2 regions of the Microbacterium sp. I2 genome follow, and region 1 is predicted to be linked to the other one. Evidence: predicted binding sites of a transcription regulator. Region 1 holds the regulator's gene; the other holds the start of a gene.
What was found. The regulator LexA, encoded in region 1, represses DNA repair genes until DNA is damaged. The targets are predictions, from matches to a motif close to TCGAACANNTGTTCGA.
Positions count from the first base shown of each region.

Region 2: ACLKM7_RS11760 (DUF222 domain-containing protein) is a predicted target of LexA. The motif match lies at 6,101-6,116, and genes of this name have one in related genera.

Region 1 covers NZ_JBLWIH010000019.1:373,056-384,540, reverse strand. The annotation lists gene hisH (imidazole glycerol phosphate synthase subunit HisH) at 1-27, opposite strand, end outside; gene hisB (imidazoleglycerol-phosphate dehydratase HisB) at 24-632, opposite strand; gene ACLKM7_RS15410 (histidinol-phosphate transaminase) at 629-1,723, opposite strand; gene ACLKM7_RS15405 (LysM peptidoglycan-binding domain-containing protein) at 1,773-2,168, opposite strand; gene lexA (transcriptional repressor LexA) at 2,430-3,110, shown strand; gene ACLKM7_RS15395 (hypothetical protein) at 3,182-4,591, shown strand; gene metE (5-methyltetrahydropteroyltriglutamate--homocysteine S-methyltransferase) at 4,588-6,942, opposite strand; gene ACLKM7_RS15385 (methylenetetrahydrofolate reductase) at 6,939-7,898, opposite strand; gene ACLKM7_RS15380 (prolyl oligopeptidase family serine peptidase) at 8,194-10,122, shown strand; gene hflX (GTPase HflX) at 10,130-11,485, opposite strand, start outside.
Region 2 covers NZ_JBLWIH010000012.1:82,300-93,784, forward strand. The annotation lists gene ACLKM7_RS11725 (MFS transporter) at 1-242, shown strand, start outside; gene ACLKM7_RS11730 (SGNH/GDSL hydrolase family protein) at 262-1,023, shown strand; gene ACLKM7_RS11735 (dihydrofolate reductase family protein) at 1,046-1,606, opposite strand; gene ACLKM7_RS11740 (MFS transporter) at 1,635-2,972, opposite strand; gene ACLKM7_RS11745 (DUF6458 family protein) at 3,114-3,377, shown strand; gene ACLKM7_RS11750 (DoxX family protein) at 3,501-3,860, shown strand; gene ACLKM7_RS11755 (GNAT family N-acetyltransferase) at 3,876-4,571, opposite strand; gene ACLKM7_RS11760 (DUF222 domain-containing protein) at 4,715-6,073, opposite strand; gene ACLKM7_RS11765 (pyridoxamine 5'-phosphate oxidase family protein) at 6,312-6,794, shown strand; gene ACLKM7_RS11770 (AAA family ATPase) at 6,842-7,579, opposite strand; gene ACLKM7_RS11775 (long-chain-fatty-acid--CoA ligase) at 7,621-9,324, opposite strand; gene ACLKM7_RS11780 (alpha/beta fold hydrolase) at 9,381-10,457, opposite strand; gene ACLKM7_RS11785 (helix-turn-helix transcriptional regulator) at 10,549-11,274, shown strand; gene ACLKM7_RS11790 (patatin-like phospholipase family protein) at 11,337-11,485, opposite strand, start outside.

The sequences.
Region 1 (11,485 bases):
CAGCGGCCGTCCGGCCTCACCGGTCACAATGCGCCCTTCGTGCTCGGAATACCCTCCACGAGGGGGTCCAGTGCCTTGGCCTGGCGGAATGCCCGCGCGAAGGCCTTGTACTCCGCCTCGGCGATGTGGTGGGGATCGCGACCGGACAGCACGCGGACGTGCACCGTGAGTGCGGCGTTGAACGAGATGGCCTCGAAGGTGTGGCGCACCAGTGATCCAGTGAAGTGCCCGCCGATGAGGTGGTGCTCGAAACCGGCGGGCTCGCCCTCGTGCACCAGGTACGGGCGCCCGCTGATGTCGACGACCGCCTGAGCGAGCGCCTCGTCCAGCGGCACGAGCGCATCGCCGTAGCGCCCGATGCCCGCCTTGTCGCCGAGAGCCTCGCGGATGGCCTGCCCGAGCACGATGGAGATGTCTTCGACCGTGTGGTGCGCGTCGATGTCGGTGTCGCCCGACGCCCGCACCGTCAGATCGGTGAGCGAGTGCTTCGCGAACGCCGTGAGCATGTGGTCGAAGAACGGCACGGTCGTGTCGATGCGACTGCGGCCGGTGCCGTCGAGGTCGAGTTCGAGCTCGACCGTGGACTCGCTCGTGGCACGCCGCAGGGACGCCGTCCGGTGTGCTGCGCTCATGGGGCCGATCCTACCGAGGCGAGGGCGTCGAGGAACGCTGTCGTCTCGTCCTCGGTGCCCGCGGTCACGCGGAGGTGGTGAGGGATTCCCACGTCCCGGATGAGGACGCCGGCGTCGTACAGCGCACGCCACGTCTGCGCAGGATCGGTGACCCCGCCGAACAGGACGAAGTTGGACCAGGACTCGTGCGGCGTGTAGCCCAGCGCCTCGATGGTCGCCGAGATGCGGTCGCGTTGCGCCACGATCTCGTCGACCATCCGCAGCATGATCGGTGCGTGGCGAAGGGCAGCCGTCGCCGCCGCCTGCGTGAGGGCGCTCAGGTGATACGGCAGTCGCACGAGGCGCAAGGCGTCGATCAGCGCGGGGTCCGCGGCGAGGTAGCCCACGCGGGCCCCCGCGAAGGCGAAAGCCTTGCTCATGGTGCGCGAGACGACCAGGCGCTCTCGCCCCGGCAGCAGCGTCAGCGCGGAGCGCTCATCGTGCGGAGCGAACTCGTGGTAGGCCTCGTCGACGATGACGATGCCGTGCGAGGCCTCGTACACCGCTTCGACGACGTCGAGTCCGAGCGGCGTGCCCGTGGGGTTGTTCGGGGAGCACAGGAAGACGACATCCGGCGCCACATCGTTCACCTGGGAGGCCGCGTCCTCAGGAGTGAGAGAGAAGTCAGCGGCGCGAGTGCCCGCGACCCAGCTCGCCCCCGTGCCGCGGGTGAGCAACGGGTACATCGAGTAGGTGGGACCGAATCCGAAAGCGGTCCGGCCCGGGCCCGCGAACGCCTGCAGCAGGTGCTGCAGCACTTCGTTCGAACCGTTGGCGGCCCAGATCTGATCACGAGTGAGCCCGTGACCGAGGTAGTCGGCGAAGCCTTCACGCAGGGCGGTGAACTCACGGTCGGGATACCGGTTGACGTCACGAAGCGCGAGTGCGATCGAGTCGAGGATGTCGTCTGCGACTTCCGGCGGCACCGGATGCGTGTTCTCGTTGACGTTCAGGGCCACGGGGAGGGGCGCCTGCGGAGCGCCGTAGGGCGTCTGTCCGACGAGATCGGCGCGCAGAGGGAGGTCTTCGAGACGTGCACTCACCCCTCCCATCCTACGGCCGCCGCTTGGAGGACGGCGCCCGCGTGACGACGGTGCGGACTTACCGCGAAGGCGCGTACTCCGCAGGGATCGACAGACTCTGCCCCACGGCGACCGTGACATCGTCCAGCGCGTTCAGGCGGACGATGCCGTCCACGACGTCGCGGGGGTCGTGGCCGGGCGCGACTTCCTCGGCGATCGACCAGAGCGATTCGCCGGAGCCGACGGTCACCGTGGTGAACGACCCGGCGGGGGCGCCGGAGTCACGGGTGGCCAGAGCGGCGCCGCCGCCGATGACGGCGAAGCTCAGCGCCACGACCGCGGGAAGGGCGGCCAGCACGGCCAGCACGCGCCGTCCGCGCACGGTCAGCCGCATACGGGTGGCGTGGCGCACGGCCTGGTCCGCCGCACGAGCCGGCGACGGGAGAACGGGCGACGAGATGCCGATCGCGGTCATGTCTGCTCCTCCTGTGGCGAGAGATTCGCATCCGCCACCCGGCCGGGGGCGGCGGATGCGAAGCTCTCTTCCGAACCTATCTTCGAGGTTGTACGATGTCAAGTGACGAAATCGTCCATGCTCTCTCGAACGCGACACGCGGCACAGGTGCTGCGGCAGCGGGCGGATTGCGGATACGGTTTCGATACGAGAACCCCACCACGGGCCTCCGACATTCGAAGAAACTGCGCTCGGCGGCGAGCGCGAGACGGGAGCCGGAACATGAGCGACGCGACCGGACGCGACAAACCTCAGACGCGGCGGCGCAAGAGCCTCAGCGAGAAGCAGATGGCGATCCTCGAGGTCATCCAGCGCTCGATCGCGCGGCACGGCTACCCGCCGAGCATGCGAGAGATCGGCGATGCGGTCGGGCTCAAGTCGCTCTCCAGCGTCACGCACCAGCTGAATCAACTCGAGCTGAGCGGCTACCTCCGACGCGACGCCGGCAAGACCCGCGCCATGGAGGTCCTCATCGATCTCCCGGGGACCGCGACCGAGAACCCCGCCGACAGCGGCCCCGCCGTCGGCGACGCAGCGCTGGTGCCCCTGGTGGGGCGCATCGCCGCGGGCGTGCCGATCACCGCCGAGCAGCAGGTCGAGGAGATCTTCCCCCTCCCCCGTCAGCTCGTCGGCAAGGGCGACCTGTTCATGCTGCGCGTGTCGGGCGAGTCGATGATCGACGCCGCGATCTGCGACGGTGACTGGGTGGTGGCTCGTGCCCAGGCCACCGCCGAGAACGGCGACATCGTCGCGGCGATGCTCGACGGCGAAGCCACGGTGAAGACGTTCCGCCAGCGCGACGGCCACACGTGGCTGCTCCCGCGCAACTCGGCGTTCGAGCCGATCCTCGGCGATCAGGCCACCGTGCTGGGCAAGGTCGTCGCGGTCCTGCGCGCCGTCTGACACGGGCCGCTGATCGCGGTCATCTATGTCGGGTGATGTCGTGGGAGGCGCCTTTCCGACAGAATGACGCCATGACCGACAGCGGCACCGCCACGTCAGCCACGCAGATCCTCGCCGAGCGCGTACGCGCGCTCGAAGCCGAGAACGCCCGCTTGGCGACGGCATCCGCTGCCCGTGAGCGGCCGGCCGGTGGCCGGTGGCGATCCGTGGTGTCGGCGATCTGCATCGTCGTCGCGGCGATCCTGGTTCCGGTGTCCATCGTCGGAGCGTGGGCACGGGTGCAGCTGGTCGAAGAAGAGGCGTTCGTCGCGACCCTCGCGCCGCTCGTCGACGACCCGGCCGTTCAGGCGATGATCATCGACGAGGCGATGGAGGCGATCAGCGCCCAGGTCGACTTCGACGAGGTCACCGCCCGCGTCTTCGACGGCATCGCCGAGCTCGGTCTGCCGCCGCGTGCGGCCGACGCACTCGAGCTGCTGCAGGCTCCGGCCGCGAGCGGTCTCGAGAGCCTCGTCGCCACGACGGTCACCCGGGTCGTGGAATCAGAGGCCTTCGCCGACGTGTGGGCCACCACGACACGCGCCGCGCATCGCGCGCTGACCCTCGCTGCCACATCCGACGGCGGCGGCCTGGTCGTGCGCACGGACGACGGCGTGGGCATCCAGCTCGGCGCGATCGTCGAGCGCGTCAAGCAGAACCTCGTGGACCGAGGGCTCGGGGTGGCCCAGCTCATCCCCGAGATCGACCGTGTCGTGATCATCGGCGAAGGGAACAACCTCGCGATGGTCCGCGCCGGCTATGCGATCGCGGCGACCCTCGGCTGGTGGCTCCCCTTCCTCACCCTCGGGCTGTTCGCGCTCGGCATCCTCATCGCGCGACGCCGCAGCACCGCGATCCTCGGCACAGGCCTGGGACTGGCGATCGGCGGCGGCGCCCTGGCGGCGAGCCTCGGGATCGGGTCGACGACGATGGGGATCGTCGCCGGCGATCTCGGCCTGTCGCCGTCCGCGCTCGACGTGATCTATGGGCGCCTCGTGGACGGGATGACGCAGACCGCGCTGGTCCTGGCGCTGTTGGGAGTCTTCGTCGCCGTGCTGGGCTGGGTGATGGGAGGCTGGGGCGCCGCGCGCGGCCTGCGCCGCGCCGTCAGCGGGCTCAACTCGTCGGCGCGCCGGCAACTCGCCGCCCGGGGCCTCGACACCGGCGGCTTCGGAAGCTGGCTCGCCCGCCAGAAGATCCTCGTACGCACCCTCATCGCCGTGCTGGCCGTGCTGTGGCTCTTCGCTCTGCGGCCACTGTCGGTCGGCGACATCGTCCTGGTGCTCGTCGTCGCCTTCCTGGTGGCCTGGCTCCTGGAGCTCCTCCAGCGCCGCGACGGCGAGCAGGTCGCCCCGCAGACCGCCGACTCACGGGCGGAGGATGCCGTGGCCGATGTGGCCGCGGCATCCTCCCCCGCTCCGTCGCCCGGAGCGCAGGCCTAGGCGCGCGCCGCGACCGCGACGCGCGCGGCCTGCGTCGCCTCGACGAGGTGCCGCAGCGACGCGACCGTCTCGGGGTAGTCGCGAGTCTTCAGACCGCAGTCCGGGTTGACCCACACGCGACGAACGGGCAGTTCGGCGACGGCGCGTTCGAGCAGCTCGGTCACCTCTTGGACGGACGGCACGCGCGGCGAGTGGATGTCCCACACGCCGGGTCCGACGGCCAGCGCGAAGCGGGACGCCGCGATGTCGTCGATGACCTCGCCACGACTGCGGGCGGCCTCGATCGAGGTGACGTCGGCGTCGAGGGCGGCGATCGCGTCGATGACGACGTCGAACTCGGAGTAGCACAGGTGCGTGTGCACCTGCGTGGCCGTCGCCGCTCCGGCCGTCGCGAGACGGAAGGAACGCACCGACCACTCCAGGTAGCCGGCCTGATCGCCGCGCTTGAGCGGCAGCAGCTCGCGCAGCGCGGGCTCATCGACCTGGATCACGCGGATGCCGGCGCCCTCCAGATCGGAGATCTCGTCACGCAGGGCGAGGGCGACCTGGTCAGCCGTCTCGCCCAGGGGCTGGTCGTCGCGCACGTACGACCAGGCCAGGATCGTCACCGGTCCGGTGAGCATCCCCTTCATCGGCTTGTCGGTGAGCGACTGCGCGAACGTCGACCAGCCGACGGTGATCGGCGCGGGCCGGGAGACGTCGCCCCACAGGATCGACGGTCGCGTCGCGCGTGAGCCGTACGACTGCACCCAGCCGTTGCGCGTGACGGCGAACCCCTCGAGATGCTCCGCGAAGTACTGCACCATGTCGTTGCGCTCCGGTTCGCCGTGCACGAGCACGTCGAGGCCGAGGTCCTCCTGCAGCGCCACGACGCGGGCGATCTCGTCCCGCAGGAACTGCTCGTAGTCCTCGGTCGAGGACTGACCCGCGACGTGACGCGCCCGCGCACGGCGGATCTCGTCGGTCTGCGGGAACGACCCGATCGTCGTCGTCGGCAGGACGGGCAGCCCGAGTGCCGACTCCTGCGCCGCGACGCGCGCCTCGTGGTCGCCCCGTTGCGCGTCGGCCGGCGTCAGGCGCTCGATCCGTCCCCGAACGAGCCCGTCACGCACCCCCGGCGCGCTCCGCCGGTCGGCGAGGGCGGCGGATGCCTCCGCCAGCGGCTGCTCGATGGCCGGGCGACCCTCGGTCAGGCCCGTGGCGAGCGTTGCGATCTGGGCGGTCTTCTGGTCGGCGAACGCGAGCCACGACGCCAGCCTCGGATCCAGGTCGGGCTCGTCGTCGACGTCGTGCGGGACGTGCTGGAGCGATGCCGACGTGCCCGCCGCGACCGCCGCGGCACCGAGCGTCTGCAATGATGCCAGCGCGTCCCACGCGGATGCCAGGTCGCCGCGCCACACGTTGCGTCCGTCGATCACGCCTCCGACGAGCGTCTTGGACTGCAGGCCGGCTGCGGCCACGGGAACCGGCCCGCGCACGAGGTCGAGCGCGAGCGCTTCGACGGGGGCCGCGGCGAGCGCCGCCCACGCCTGCTCTGACAGCTGAGCGTAGGGCGCGGCCACGAGGATGGACGGGCGGTCCACTGCCGCGCCCAGCACCGCGTACGCGCGCTCCGCGGCCGCGGCCAGCGCGCTCGGGGTCGCGGGCAAACTCTCACTGACCAATGCAGGCTCGTCGAGCTGGACCCAGTCCGCCCCCGCTGCCCGCAGCGACGCGAGCAGCTCGGCGTATACCGGCAGCACGTCATCGAGGCGGGCGAGCGGATCGAAGCGCTCACCGGCAGCATCCGTGGGCTTCGCGAGGGCGAGCAGCGTGACGGGGCCGACCACGACAGGACGGACCGTGTAGCCGTCGGCACGTGCTTCGACGACCTGACGGACGAGACGGTCGCTCGACAGCGCGAACCGTGTCTCGGGTCCGATCTCGGGGACGAGGTAGTGGTAGTTCGTGTCGAACCACTTCGTCATCTCGAGCGGAGCGTGCGCGCCGGTGCCGCGCGCCGCCGCGAAGTACGCCTCCAGCCCGATCGTGCCGTCCGCGGCGCGCAATCCGGCGAAGCGCTCCGGGAGAGCCCCGACCGTGACAGCGGCGTCGAGCACCTGGTCGTAGAACGAGAACGACTCGGGGATCGACGAGTCGCGTCGCCCGAGCCCGAGCTCCCCCAGGCGCGCCCGGGTGGCTTGGCGCAGCGCGGCCGCGGCCTGCTCGAGGGAGTCCGCCTCGAGCGCTCCCGACCAGTGCGCTTCGAGGGCGCGCTTGAGCTCGCGACGCCGGCCGATGCGCGGGTAGCCGAGGATGGTGCCCTGCGGGAACGAGGGTCGGGGCTCGGGGTTCGGGCGGGTGTCGGTCATCGTGCAGCCTCCTTCTGGCGGGGGTGGGAGAGGATCCCGGCGTCGCGCAGCACCGCGAGCACCGTGTCGTGGTTGTTGAAGGCGTAGAGGTGCACGCCGGGCGCGCCGCCGGCGACGACCTCGCGGGCGAGCTGTGCGGCATAGGAGATGCCGACCTCGCGCTGACCCTCGGCCGTCGGCTCGACCTCGAGCCCGATCGCGAGCTGCGCGGGGAACGGCTCGCCGGTGAGCTCGAGCACTCTGCGCAGCCGGCCCGGCGCGGTGACCGGCATGATGCCGGGCAGGATCGGGATGGTCACGCCCGCGTCGCGCGCACGCTGCACGAACGACAGGTAGTCGTCGGCGTGGAAGAAGAGCTGCGAGACGGCCAGCGTCGCTCCGGCGGCCTGTTTCGCGAGGAGGGCGTCGAGGTGCTCGGACGCGTGGCGCGAACGAGGATGCCCGTTGGGGAAGGCGGCGACGGCGATGTCGACGCGGCGGCGCCGCTCGACGCGTGCCGCGCCGGGGACGCCGGGGATGGGCGCCTCGGTGTACGGCGCGCGCTCGGCCTGTACCCGGTCGATGAGCTGCACCAGCTGCGCCGCGCTCTCGAGATCCCCTAGGAACGCGTCGTCTTCCGAGAGGCCGGCCGGCGGATCGCCTCGGAGCGCGAGGAAGCTCGTGATGCCGGCATCCAGGAACTCCCTGATCAGCGCTCCGGCGCCGGCGTAGGTGTTGCCGACGCAGGTCAGGTGGGCGAGCGGCTCGACGTGGGTCTCGCGAAGGATGTGCGTGAGCAGGGCGAGCGATCGCCCGCCGGTCGAACCGCCGGCGCCGTACGTCACCGAGATGAACCGGGGGTCCACGGCCGCCAGATGGCGGATGGTCTCGTGCAGTGCGGGGAAGCCGGCCTCGGATCGGGGCGGGTACACCTCGAACGAGACCGGCACGGGCGGAGTGCGCAGATCGATCGGCATATCGTGCTTCTCGGGATCGGGGGCGGACGGCGGCCGGGCGGCCGTGGCACCGGGCATCCGTCGGGTCGGCGGATCGGCGGATCGGTGTCACACGGGCGGGTGCCGGGCTCGGCTGTCGCTCCTGCCCGGTTCCCGATGAACGGGGCGTCCTTGCGGACGGCCGGGCGACGATTGGTCCACGGTAGCGGCGCGCCACCGCCGGCTCCGCTCCTGTGTCGTACTGTTTCGCGACGTCGTGCGCGACGGGGCACCACGACTGCTCGATGGCGCCGGCATTCCGCCGTAGCGTGGAGGCATGACGACGCCTTCCGGCCATCCGCTCCCGTACGGCTCCTGGCCGTCTCCGATCACCGCCGCCGACGTCGCAGCCGCCTCGCCGCGTCTCGAGGGCGCGCGCTTCGTGGGCGATGAGGTGTGGTGGGGCGAGACGGTGCCCGAAGACGCAGGGCGCACCGCGGTGCGCCGGAGGACGGCATCCGGAATCGTCGAAGACGTCATCGATGCACCGTGGAGTGCCCGTTCCCGCGTCCACGAATACGGCGGCGGCTCGTGGACCGCGACGGCGGAGGGCGTGCTGTTCTTCGTGGAGAAGACCGACCAGCGGGTCTGGCGGCTCGATCCATCCGGTCGTCCGCAGCCGCTGACGGCTGCGGACGGCGACGTACGATTCGGCGGGCTGACGTGGCAGCGGGGGCGCCTGCTCGCCGTGCGCGAAGCCCACCCGCTCGCCGGCGCCCCGAGCCGGGACATCGTCGAGATCCCCACGGACGGACGAGGGTCGACGGATGCCGCAGCCCTGCGCTCGGTCGTGTCCGGCAGCGACTTCGTCGCCCACCCCGCGCTCTCACCGGACGGCACGCGGCTGGCGTGGATCGCGTGGGATCACCCCGATATGGCGTGGGACCGCGCCGAGCTGCGCGTCGGGCAGCTTGCCGACGGCATCGTCACCGAGTGGTCGACGGTGGCAGGCGGCGCGAGCTCTCCCCTGCAGCCGGAGTGGCTCGACGATGACGAACTCCTCTACAGCGACGACCCCACCGGCCGCTGGAACCTGTGGCGCCGGACTTCGAGCGGGCATGCGCAGCCGATAGCCCGCGCCGATGCCGACACCGGCGGGCCGTTGTGGGTGCTCGGCACGCGATGGTTCGGCGTTCTCGATGACGGACGCATCGTCGCCGTCCGCACCGACGGTGCCGACGAACTGGTCGTGATCGATCCGGACGGCTCCGAGCGGATCGTCGCGGTCGATCCGGTGACGCGCATGTCGATCGAGGATGTGCGGGGTTCGCGGATCCTGCTCTCGGGGGCCGGCCGCACCGGCGCCGGTCTGTGGGAAGTCGACGTCGATTCCCCCGGCGACGCGCGGATGCACGTGGGCGGCTCGTTCCCATGGGGTGTGGAATGGATGCCGCGTGCCCGGCCCATCACGGTCACAGGGCCGCACGGTCCCGTGCACGCATTCGACTACCCGCCGACCAATCCGCTCACGCAGCCGCCGGAGGGCGAACGGCCTCCGTATGTGGTGTTCGTGCACGGCGGGCCCACCGACCATGTCGGGGGCGCGGCATCCGGGCGCATCGCCTACTTCACGAGCCGAGGGATCGGTGTGCTCGATGTGAACTACGGCGGTTCCAGCGGTTACGGCCGTGCCTACCGCGAGCGCCTCCTCGCGCAGTGGGGCATCGTCGACGTCGACGACGTGATCGCCGCAGCCGACGGGCTGGCCGACGCCGGGCTCGCCGACGCCTCGCGGCTCGCGATCGCCGGGGGGTCCGCAGGCGGCTGGACAGTGCTGTGCGCGGTCACCCGGCCGGGAGCCTTCGCGGCGGGCATCAGCCGCTACGGCGTCGCCGACCTGCGGCGCCTGGCAGCCGACACCCACGACTTCGAGGCGAACTACCTCGACCGTCTGGTCGGACCGCTGCCCGAGGCCGAAGCGGTGTACATCGAGCGGTCGCCGCTGTCACACCTGGATCGGCTGCGCACGCCGCTGCTCATCGAGCAGGGGCTCGACGACCGCGTCGTCCCGCCTTCGCAGTCCGAGGCCGTGCGCGACGCCCTCGCCGCCAACGGCGTGCCCCACGCCTACCTCGCGTTCGAAGGCGAGGGGCACGGCTTCCGGCGTGCCGAGACCGTGATCCGCACGCTCGAGGCGGAACTGGCGTTCCTGGGCCAGATCTTCGGGTTCGAGACGCCGGGGGTTCCGGCGCTCGAGCTCAAATAGCGGCGCGTCAGCGAACGAACGGGGCCAGACGCGACGCGAGGTGCTCCCCCACGCGCGCATGGACCGCGGTGCCGCCCTCCTCGTGCTGCTGAGACAGGATGATGCCCTGCTCATGGATCGCCGACACGAGGTCGCCGCGGTCGTAGGGCACGAGCGCTTCGATCTCGACAGCCGGCAGCGGCAGCGCCGCCTCGACGGCCGCACGCAGCTCGTCGATGCCCTCACCGGAGCGCGACGAGGCGAAGACGGCCTTGGGCTCGAGTCCCCGCAGCACCATCCGCGTGTCGTCGTCGACGAGATCGGCCTTGTTGAAGACCACCAGCTCGGGGATGTCGCGCGCGCCCACGTCGCCGATCACGTCGCGCACCGTCGCCAGCTGGGCGGCCGGATCCGGGTGCGAGGCGTCCACGACGTGCAGGATGACGTCCGAGTCGGCAACTTCCTCGAGCGTCGAGCGGAATGCCTCGACGAGCTGGTGAGGAAGGTTGCGCACGAATCCCACCGTGTCGGTCAGCGTGTACACGCGACCGTCGGTCGTCTCAGAGCGCCGTACCGTGGCATCCAGCGTCGCGAACAGCGCGTTCTCGACGAGCACGCCGGCACTGGTGAGCCGGTTGAGCAGACTGGACTTACCCGCGTTGGTATATCCGGCGATCGCGACCGAGGGGATCGTGTTGCGCTTGCGCTCGGCCCGCTTGGCCTCGCGCGCGGGTGCATAGTCACGGATCTGACGACGCAGCTGCGCCATCTTCGTGCGGATCCGGCGACGATCGAGCTCGATCTTGGTCTCACCGGGACCACGCGAGCCCATACCGGCGCCGCCCGCGCCGACCTGGCCACCGGCCTGGCGGCTCATCGACTCGCCCCAGCCGCGCAGGCGAGGGAGGAGGTACTCGAGCTGCGCGAGCTCGACCTGGGCCTTGCCCTCGCGGCTCTTGGCGTGCTGGCTGAAGATGTCGAGGATGACGGTGGTGCGGTCGATGACCTTCACCTTCACGACGTCCTCGAGCGCGCGCCGCTGACTGGGCGCGAGCTCGGTGTCGGCGATCACGGTGTCGGCGCCGACGGCGGCGACGATGTCGCGCAGCTCTTCGGCCTTGCCGCGCCCGACGTACGTCGCCGGATCCGGGTGCGGACGCCGCTGCAGCACGCCGTCCAGCACGACGGCGCCTGCCGTCTCTGCGAGTGCCGCGAGCTCACGAAGGGAGTTCTCGGCGTCCTCGGTCTCGCCCTGGGCGTGCACGCCGACGAGCACGACGTTTTCGAGCCGCAGCTGCCGGTACTCGACCTCGGTGACGTCCTCGAGTTCGGTCGACAGCCCAGGCACCCGGCGCAGCGCGGCCCGCTCCTCGCGGTCCCACTG
Region 2 (11,485 bases), on a different contig from region 1:
GGGGCGCGCTCTACGCGGTCACGCCCGAGACCTACCCCACGTCGCTGCGTGGTACCGGATCGGGCTGGGCGGCCGGCGTCGGACGCATCGCGTCGATCGTCGCACCGCTGTCGGTGCCGTTGCTGCTCGCTGCCGGGGGAGCGCCCGTGCTGTTCGTCGTCTTCGCGGTCTTCTTCGCGCTGGCGGCCGCGGCGGCCTGGGGCCTTGCCGACCGCCGCGGGGCCGCACTCGACGACCGCTGACGCGGCATAGGCTGGGGCGGTGGCATCCGTTCGATACGTCGCGATCGGCGACTCGTTCACCGAGGGCGTCGGCGATGAGCTGCCCGATGGACATGTGCGCGGCTGGGCCGATCTGGTGGCGCAGGGGTGGGCGGATGCCTCGGGCGAGCCGGTCGAGTACGCCAATCTCGCCATCCGCGGCAAGCTCGTGTGGCCGATCGTCGATCAGCAGCTCGAGCCTGCGCTCGCATTGAAGCCGACGCATCTGTCGTTCAACGGCGGCGGCAACGACATGCTCCGGCCGCGGACCAGCATCGCGCGGGTCGTTCAGGCGTTCGAGCACGTGCTGCGCCGTTGCGACGAGGAGGGCGTCCATCTCATCGTGCTCGCGGGGGCCAACCCGTCCGGACAGCTGCCGCTGAGCCGTCTGATCCAGCGCCGCGGCGATCTGCTGTCGGATGCGGTCGCTTCACGGTTGCGCGAACGGCCCGATGTGGCCACGGCCTTCAACTGGTTCGACCGTGAGCTCTCGACGCCCCCGTACTGGTCAGAGGACCGGCTCCACATGAACTCCCGCGGGCATCATCGCGTTGCCGCACGCGTCTTGACCGCCCTCGGCATGGAGCCGCCGGCCGAGTGGTGGTCGCTGCCCCCCTTGCCGGCCGGCGCTCCGCGCGGCTTCGCCTACTACCGCGAGCACGTCGGGCCGTGGGTGCGACGCCGACTCACAGGCACGTCGTCGGGAGACGGCCGAGCGGCGAAGTTCGGCGAGTGGACCCCGATCGTCCCCGCTGCCGGCTGAGCCCGCGGCGTGCGACGCTCGGTCAGGCGGACCGCCTCACCGCGTACACCAGTTCGGCGAACTGACCTGCCTGCCGCACCGACTCGAGGCGCAGGCGGTCCGATTCGAGCCGGCGCGGCAGCAGGGGCCGCCCGGAGACCAGCGTGACCGGGGCCACCGAGACCCGCACTTCGTCGAGGAGACCGGCATCGGCGAACTGCCCCACCAGGTCACCGCCACCCACGAGCCACACGTCGCGGCCGGCCGCGGCATCCCGGATCTCATCCCAGGCGGCCGACACATCGCCCGAACGGAACCGGATGTCTGCACCCGGCACAGCAGGGAGCTCGCGCGATGACAGGACGAACGACGGCTTTCCCTGGTACGTCCAGGCCTCCGGCTTCTCGAGCACGTTCTCATGGGTGAGGATCCACTCGTAGGTCGTCGATCCCATCACCAGTGAGCCGACCCCTTCGAGGAAGTCGCCGAAATCATTCTCGGCGTCGTCGGCTCCGGGAACGGCGAAGAGCCACTGCAGCGAATCGGTGTCGTCGGCCAGGAAGCCGTTGAGGGTCGTGGCGGTGTTGTAGATCACGCGTGTCATGGCGGCAAGAGTAGCGAGGGGCTCCGACTCAGCCGCGACGCCGGTGTCTGCGCGGCACGCGCGGCGGATCCATGCCGAGCCGGATTCGCGTGCGCTTGCGCTCGACCAGGATGAACGCGGTGCCCAGCAGCCACAGCGGGAGCTGAGTGAGGAACGCGATTCGGAAGGCGTCCAGCGAGTACGTCGACGGCGTGCCCGCGCCCTGCAGGTCGAGCGCGAGTCCGATCAGCAGGATCGCGACGAGGGCGGCCAGGAAGCCGCCCGCGTTGGTCACGCCGGTCGCCGTGCTCAGGCGATGCGAGGGGTTGTGCGTACGGGCGTGGTCGAACGCGATCATCGATGCCGGACCACCCATGGCGAGGGCGACGGCCAGGGCGAACAGCAGCCACAGCGGCGCCGGGCCGGGATAGGCGATCACCGCGAGCCAGGCCACGACCTGCACCCCGACGGCGGGGAGTACGAGGGCCTTGGAGCGCAGGTGCGGGCTGCGCCGCGAGAACTCTCCCATCACCGGGCCGAGGACCATGCCCACCACGACGTAGGTCGACATGATGGTCGCTGCCTCGGTGACCGTACGCCCCTCTCCGGCGGTGAGGAAGGGCATGCCCCACAGCAGCACGAAGGCCGTGCCGGCGAACGGAGTAGTGAAATGCGACCAGAACGCGAGGCGGGTGCCCGGGTGTGCCCATGCCGCGCGGATGCCGACGCCGGTGTCGATCGCCGACGTGACGACGCGGATCGCGCCGGTATCGGTGTCGACCGAGACGTCTTCGTCGCGGTCCGGCGGGTGGTTGCGGATCAGCAGGGCGACCAGGATGGCGAACAGCACACCGAGGCCGGCGACGCTGCCGAACGTGATGGTCCAGGTCGTCGCGTGGAGGAGTGCCGCGAGAGGGATGAGTGCGACCAGCTGCCCGGTCTGCCCCACGATGCCGGTGAACTGGACCATCAGCGGTCCGCGCTGCGCGGGGAACCACGTCGCGATCAGTCGCAGCACCCCGGGAAAGATCGCCGCATCGCCCGCGCCGAGCAGCATCCGGGCGACGATCGCGACGCCCACGTTGGGGGAGAGGGCCATCGTGAGCTGGCCGACCGCCATCAGCAGCATCCCGATCGTCATGATCGGGCGCGCGCCGAAACGGTCAAGCAGCACCCCGATCGGAATCTGCATGCCGCCGTAGACGGCGAGCTGGACGACCGCGAACAGCGACAGCGTAGCGGCGTCCGCGTCGAAGCGGGCGGCGGCGTCGACGCCGACGGCACTGAGCGAGGACCGGTTCGTGATCGCGAGAACATAGGCGGACACGCCCACCGTCCAGATGAGCCATGCCCGAGCTCCCGGACCGGCGAGGGGAGTCCGGATCACGCAGGGCACGCTTCCACAGTAATCAGACTCCTCCTGTCAAGCCCCTCCCTGTGAGCCGGCAGGTAAGTCACTGTGTATGCGGGACGATTCCGTTCCGAAACAGGGGAGGGCTGATCGCCGCGCCCCGGAAAGGAGCCTGGCATGAGCATCGGAGCAGGCATTGCGCTGTTCGCCATCGGCGCCATCCTCGCGTTCGCGGTGAACGTGGAGGTCGAGTGGGTGAACCTGGACATGATCGGGTACATCCTCATGGCCGCCGGAGCGGTCGTCTTCGTGGTCGGCATCGTGCTGATGGCACGCCGTCGGCGCACCGAGTCGGTGACTCACACCGCCGTGGACCCGTCCGCGGGAGACCGTGTGACGCGTCGCTCGACGAGCGCGCCGGACGACTCGGTCGGCCTCTGACACAGAGCTGATCGCGGGGCGGCACCTCAGGGTGCCGCCCCGCCTCGCGTGTGTGATCCGTGAACCGGCTCGGGCTCACACAGCGGTCGAGCGCGGGTCGGGGGCCCGCAGTAGCGTGGGAACGTGACGCTTCTGCCGGATCCGGTATGGCCCGTGATCGTCCTCGCAGCGATCTCGCTGGTGGACGCCGTGCTGTGCATCAAGCCGGTCCGGTTCATCGCGCAGTGCTTCGAGGACGTGAAGTGGCCGAAGAGCCGCTGGTGGATGATGGCGCCGATCAAGTTCGCAGCCACCGCGGGTCTGATTCTGGGGATCTGGATCCCCGGGCTGGCTGCGCTGACGACCGTGTGCCTTGTCGCATACTTCGTCGTCGCGATCACGATGCACATCAGGGCGCGGGACTTCGGCCGCAATCTGTTCGTCAATGCGATCGGGATGCTGGTGCTGTGCGTCGCGACGGGCGTGTACTGCTTCGTCGTCTGAGCGGGCTGGCGGGTCTTACGAAGAAGCCGAACCGGATGCTGCGACCTGACCCCGCAGCCCTTCGATGCCGTGCAGCTCGACTGATGCCTGGAGGAGCTCCGCGTGTCGGGATCGCAGCGATTCCCAGCACTCCCGCGACATCGTGTAGCGGTGGTGTGGCACGGCGACGCCCTCGCGTGCGACGTTGACGGTGCCGTCCGCCTCGTATCCCACACGACGCGAGACCGCGTTGGACGGACCGTTGTCGGCGAAGGCGCCGGAGGTCGCCTCGTGTGCGTCGAGGCCTGCGAAGATCAGGTGCAGCGCGAGGACGCGCATGCGGGTTCCGATGCCGTGCCCCTGATGGGCCGAACCGAGCCACGATCCGGTCTGAATGCGGCGCAGCACGCTCCAGTCATCCGCGACCAGGCCTTGGACTCCCACCGGAGTGCCGTCGATCACCACAGCGAACTCGATTGCGAAACGGGACGGCGACACCTGGGAACGCAGATTCCACTGATACGTCAGAACGCTGCGGGCGACCTCTTCGGGCGTTCCTCGCGTCCACGGGTGCTCGAACGGCATCGCGTCCGCGGCATGGACCCCGCGGGAGGCCACCGCGGCGAGTTCGACCAGCGTGTCATCGTCGATCCAACGCAATTCGAGGTCACCCGCGCGCACGCGGACGGCAGAGGCCGGCCAGAGCCTCGTCAACAGGTCAGGGTGCGACATCCCGGCAGTTTGACAGAAAACCGACTGTGCAGTCGGGCGCGACAGAACGAGGGTGCCGATGTGCTGACGTGCGATACGCCTTTCGCGGCATCCGCGGCCGAGGGTCGCCGCCCGCTGCCGTGGGCGTGGTTCTAGACGTGGTTCTAGAAGGGTGCGTCGTGGGTGGTGTAGTCGCGGGGTGTGGTGAAGACGGGCACTCTGCGTTCGGGTTGCACGACGTACCGGCGTCCGGTGGGTGAGAGCCACTCGATCGCGCCGCCGCTGCCTTCGAGCTGGGTGACGATCCAGTCGGTGTTGTCTTTGACGAGGTGGTGATTCTGGCAGAGCGGGGCGTGGTTGTCCAGGCTGGTGTGGCCGCCGTCGGTCCACCGGATCTGGTGGTCGATCTGACAGCGGGAGGCGGGCATGGTGCAGCCCGGTCCCATGCACCGGTCGGCCCGCCATTTCACGAGTTTGCGGAGGGGGGTGGGTGGGTCGTAGCGGTCGCGGCCCACGGAGAGGACCATGCCGGTCTCGGGGTGGGTGAGCACCCGCATCCACTTCCCCTCACCCCCACACAACTCCCGCGCCACCGTGAGGGGGATGGGGCCGATGCCTTCCACCACCGCCGGATCACAGGTCTCCGCAGCCTCATCGTTCAGCAGGGCCAGGGCGGGCACGGTGACCACCACGGTGGCGCGGATCCCGGAGCCTGCTGCCGGTGTCGCGGTGGTGGTGCCGTCGATGAGCAGGTCGCACACCACATCCGCACGCACCTGATCCAACGTCCGGGTATCCCCGTGCCCGCCCCGAGCCTTCCCGTCGCCGCGAGCCTCCTCGTCGCCGTCGTCTTGGGTGTGGTCGCGGTGGCGGCCGGTGATGGTTTTGGCGATCGCGGTGACCCGCCCGTGGATGGCATGCAACTCCACCAGCGGCCCGTACACGGACAGGGTGCCCATGCCGTCCCGTCCCGGATCGACCCAGACCCGCCGCTCCCGCAACGCTTCTTGGTGCCGCTCCTGCAATGTCGCCGCCTGCACCGTCTGGATCATGGTGCGCAGCCCGCGCCGGAACGTGCCCACCGGTTCCGCTTCCGCCAACCGGACCGCCCGATCAACGACCTGCCCCCGCAGCCCTGCCGGGACCTCGTCGATCAAATCCACGAACACCTCGGCATGCTTCTCCGTGATCCGCCCCGCCCCCAACGACGCCAACACCACCGGGTACCGGCCGGTCAACGCCTCCGCCAGCATCAGGAGCCGGCCGGCGGTGTATTCGGTGACCCGCATCGCCGCGGCCAGCTCCAACCGGATCGACCGCTCCACAATGTCCAACACCCCGACACCACGACCCACCGCCTCGGCCAGCAACTCGCGGCGCATCGCATCGATCCGCACGAACCGTTCCGCGGCGAACACCGACATCATCGTCGCCGTCTCCGTCACCAGATCCACCGCATCCGGCACCGGCATCCACTCCACCGCATCCGCACCCCACGGATCGAACTCGGAAGCGTCTGCCATGCACCAATACTAGTATCTAGATACGAATCAAGCAATGGTTCGAAGACATTGTTTCGTTGATTTTCTGGAGCTTTTTAAGCTTGAACTGCATTCCGCACCAGCCCAGCCACACACCGAGGAGAGGAGAGTAGGCTCGTTGATAGGTTCGATTCTGCAAGACACCCGCGAGCACCCGCCACGCACGACCGCTCGACCGCGACCGGTGGCCCTGTCGCGGATCGGCTCGTATGCTCCCACCATGGTCACCGAGGATGAAACTCCCGCGGACGCCGCAGCCTCGGGCCCGTCAGAGCTGGCTCGAGCGCTCGTCGCGGAGAGTTCGTACCTGACTCTTGCCACCGCCGGTGGCGACGGCATCCCGTGGGCCTGTCCCGTGTGGTTCGCGGCACGCGATCTCGATGTCTTCGTCTGGGCTTCGAAACCGGGTGCCCGACATTCGCGGAACATCGAGGAGAACTCGCGAGTCTCGCTCGTGATCTTCGACTCGAGCAGACCACCGGGGGAGGGGAGTGCCTTCTACGTCGCGGCAGCGGCCGAACTGGTCCGCGAGTCGGCCTTCGCCGATGCCCTTGCGCTCTACAACGCGCGGTCTCTGGATCAAGGATTGGGGGAGTGGGATCCCGCACGGCTTCGCGACCCGGCCCGTCACCGCCTGTATCGAGCGGTCGCCCTGGAATCATTCGTGCTCGACGATCACGACGAACGAGTCAAGGTCTCGTAGTCACCACGCACCACACGACGCGCCGGAAGCGGATGCGTCGGCACTGCTCAATCGAGGAGGTGCCGAAGGTAGCGTTCCGGGGCGGCGAGGTACGACCTCCAGTGCTGCACGAGTTCGAGGTCCTCCCAGCGAGCCTCACGAAGACCCCACTCACCGACTTCCACGATCTTCGCGCCAGGGAGTGACGCGAGGACAGGAGAGTGCGTCGCGCACAGGACCTGTCCACCTTCGGCGGCAATGCGATGCAAGGTCGAGATCAAGGTCAGCGTGGACGCGAACGACAGCGCGGCCTCGGGCTCATCGAGACAGTAGAAGCCGGGGGAGTCGAATCGAGTGTCGAGCACCGCGAGGAAGGACTCGCCGTGGCTCATCTCGTGGAAGACCGGTTCCCCGCGCGCCGACGGGTTCTCTTCGAGGTACGTGTAGAACGAGTGCATGGTCTCGGCGCGGAGGAAGTAGCCCCACCGCGGAGCGCCGATCCCGCGCTGCAATCGCAGCCAATCCGAGAGAATCGACTCACTGCGTCGCGTGCTGTGACGTGCCGAGGTGGAGCCGCCCTCGGGGGAGAAGCCGTAGGCCATCGCCACCGCCTCCAGCAGGGTCGACTTGCCGGAGCCGTTCTCGCCGACGAGGAACGTCACGCCAGCGGCAAGCTCGAGGCCCTCGTCGAGCAGCTGCGCCACCGCAGGGATCGTCGCCGGCCACTGCCCGCGATCACCTGAGGGGGCATCGTCGCCGGGCGTGATCGCGACGACAGGCGGTTGTCGGAAGTCTGCCGGGCGCACCCTGGCAGTGTCGCACGGCCCAGCGACCTTGTGCCGCGGCGCTACGCCGAGAGCAGCCGCTCACGCACCTCGCGGCGCAGCACCTTGCCGATCAGCGAGCGCGGAAGCTCATGCACGGCGACGATCCGACGCGGCACCTTGTACGCCGCGAGTCGGGTGCGGCAGTAGTCGCGCAGCGCCTCGACGTCCAGCTCGGCACCCTCGCGGAGAACGACCGCCGCCGCGACCTCTTCACCGCCACTCGAACGCGGCAGAGGCACGACCGCCGCTCCGACGACGTCTGGATGAGCCTCGAGTGCGTCCTCGACCTCGGTGGGCGACACGTTGAAGCCGCCGGTGATGATGAGCTCCTTCAGCCGGTCGACGATCGTGACGAAGCCGTCTGCCGAGACAGAGGCGATATCGCCCGTGCGCAGCCACCCGTCCGGCAGAAGCGTCGCCGCGGTGTCACCCGGCCGCCCCCAGTACCCCTGGAACACCTGAGGTCCTCGGATGAGCAGCTCCCCGGGCTCGCCCAGCGGCCGGTCGACGGTGGGGTCGTCCGGGTCGACGACGCGGAGCTCGGTACTCGGGAACGGCACGCCGACGGTGCCCGGCCTGCGCGTGGGGCCCATCGGGTTTCCCACGGCGACGGGGGAGGTCTCGGTCATCCCGTAGCCCTCCACGAGAAGACCGCCTGTCGCCTCTTCCCATCGGTCGACGGTTGCGACCGGCAGGCTCATCGCTCCCGAGATGGCGAAGCGAACGGTCGAGAGGTCGAGTGTGCCGCGGGAAGCGGCGCGCGCCAGCTGGTCGTAGATGGGAGGCACAGCCGGCAGAAACGTCGGGGGAGTCTTGCGCGCGGCGTCCTTCACGAGATCCAGGTCGAACTTCGGGAAGAGCACGAGCTGCGCGCCGATGCTCATCGCGAAGGTGAGACACAGCGTCATCCCGTACGCGTGGAACAGCGGAAGCACACCGTAGAAGACCTCCTCACCCTCCACCAGTCCCGGCACCCACGCCCGGCCCTGCAGGGCATTGGCGAGCAGATTCGAATGCGTGAGAATCGCGCCCTTCGGGGTTCCCGTGGTGCCGCTCGTGTACTGCAGCAGTGCGATGTCGTCGACGGCGGGTCCGGCGACCCTACGCGAGACCCGGCGATGGCCGAGCAATCTGCTCCAGCTCACCGAGCCGCGAGTCGTGGGTGGGGTCGTCAGCTGGGCTCGCGACGCGCGGGCCCGGGCGACGGGGACGCGCAGGAGCAGACGTTTGGCGAAAGGGAGCGCCGCCGTGATATCGACGCTGACGATCCGCTCCAGCTTCAAATCAGATGGGAAGTCGGCCAGCGTGTCCACGGTCTTGTCCCATGCGATCGCGATGCGAGCGCCGTGGTCCTCGAACTGGTGACGCAGTTCACGTGCGGTGTAGAGGGGATTGTGCTCGATCACGATCGCGCCCAGGCGAAGAGCGGCATAGAACGCCACGACGTGCTGCGGACAGTTCGGCAGCACGATCGCCACCCGATCGCCCTTGCGCACACCCAGCCGGCGCAGGCCTTCTGCGGCACGCTCGATCTGCTCACCCAGATCGCGGTATGTCGTCACCGCACCGAAGAACTCCAGCGCCGGACGCCGCCCGAAGGTGCGAACGCTCTCAGCCATCATCTCTGTCAAGGTCTGCGTCGGCTCGTCGATCTCGGCGGGAACACCGTCTGCGTACGCAGAAAACCACGGCCTCGACTCGAAAGGGTTGCTGCTGCTCGACATGCTTCTATCCTGCCCGCGATGTCGACGACGTGGTCCTCGCGTGCGGGAAGGGTGCTCTATCCCTCTCGACGTGGCGCCACGCTGGGGTCCAGTGCCATCACAACGTGGGGATCGTCGACGGATGCCGCGGGCGCGGCCCCGATCCGCACCTCCGAGCCCAGCGCGGGCACCTGCGGCTGGAGCAGCGTCCTGTCCGCGTTCGACCGCGCCAGCCACGACAGGATCGCCCGGTTCGTCTCCTCGGGCTTCTCCTGCTGGATCCAGTGGCCGCAATCCAGACTGACGACTTCCACACGAGGTACGAAGTCCGCCAGTCTCTCCGACCTCTGCACCGCATCCCGGTCACCGTAGATCATGAGCGTGGGCTGTTGGATGATCGGGTCCGCGTCTGCCAGCAGCCTCCAGTTGCGATCGAGGTTCCGGTACCAGTTCACGCTGCCGGTGAACCCCGTCGACTCGAACGCGGACACGAAGACCGCCAGTTCGCCGTCGCTCATGACGGGCTCGCCCAGCGGCGTTTCCGTCCTCGCGAGATCGATCAGCGCCATCCCCGCCTGCGGCTCGACGGGTGGGATGTTCTTCCGGTACAGGTTGCGAAGGAACTGATAGGTGTTCTCGTCGAAAACCGCGTCCGCGACGCCCGGCCAGCGATTGAAGTGGACGAAATAGAAGTCACCACCGAGCACCTCTTCCATGACCTCGATCCAGGGCCGCTCTCCGCGCGCCTGGTAGGGGAGGCTCAGATTGATCACCCGGTTCACGCGGGCCGGGTGCAGCAGGGTCAGGCCCCACACGACCATCGCACCCCAGTCGTGACCGACGAAGGTGGCATCCTCGTAGCCGTAGTGATCGAGAAGTGCGACGAGATCGCCCGACAAGTGCTCGATGTCGTAGTCCGCGACCTCGCTCGGGCGCGATGAGTTGCCGTAGCCCCGCTGATTCGGGACGATGACGTGGTAGCCGGCGGCAACGAGCGCGGGCACCTGGTAGCGCCACGAATACGCGTGCTCCGGCCACCCGTGACAGAGCACGATCGGGTTTCCGGCGTGCTCTCGCCCGGCCTCGAAGACCTCGAGCCGGACACCGTTGACGGGGATGAGGGTGGGCTCCGGAAAGCCGGTGAGATCGGTCATCGTCCTACTTCCTGTGTGTGAGTGAAGGTGTCTGTCACGGTAGGTCGCATTGTGGACACGATCGGACCTAAATACCTGACAGGCTCAGAAAATGCGAGATGATCCCACCGGTCGGGCGCTGCACCTGCTCTCACTTCTTCAGGCCCACCGATGGTGGCGAGCCGCAGAACTGGCCGAACGCCTCGAGGTCACGGAGCGCACCGTGCGCCGTGACATCGACCGGCTGCGCGACCTGGGCTATCCGGTTGACGCGATCACCGGAAAGTACGGGGGATACCGCCTCGCCGCAGGGTCGCACGTGCCTCCCTTGGTCCTCGACGACGACGAGGCGGTCGCGGTCGCTGTCGGACTGCGCTACGCCGCGGAGGCCGCCATCGGCGGCATGGAGGAGACTTCGCTGCGCGCGCTGACGAAGATCGAGATGCTCCTGCCGCAGCGGCTGCGCCGACGGGTCTCGGCGCTGCATTCGAGCGTCGCGTCGATACGGTGGGAGCCCGACAACGACGTGGTCGATCCGGAAGCCCTCAGCGTGCTGGCGGCGGCGTGCCGAGAGCAGGAGGTCGTGCGCTTCGACTACCGGGGCCGCGACGGCACCGACACGCATCGCCTCGTCGAGCCGCATCAGCTGGTGACGACCGGACAGCGCTGGTACCTCGTCGCGTGGGATCAGGGACGCAGCGACTGGCGCACATTCCGCTTGGACCGACTGCGGCGGCCTACGCGGGCGGGCGGGCGATTCACGCCACATCAGATTCCCGGCGACGGCGCGGCGGACTTCGTCGAGCACTCACTCGAGTCGGTGATCCCGAAGAGGTGAGGCGACACACCGAGACGATCAGGGGAACCGGCACGCCTCCAGGGGAGGCGACGACGTGGCCGTCAGCTCAAGAAGACGGAGAGCGGCCCGGCGAGGGATTGACCTTGATCGTAGCCGCCCCGCGCGGCCGGCATTCGCGTGGACGGATCCAACGCGTTGGCGTTGAACACGTCGCCCGAGCCGGCATCCGGGACGATGGTCTCGACTCGAC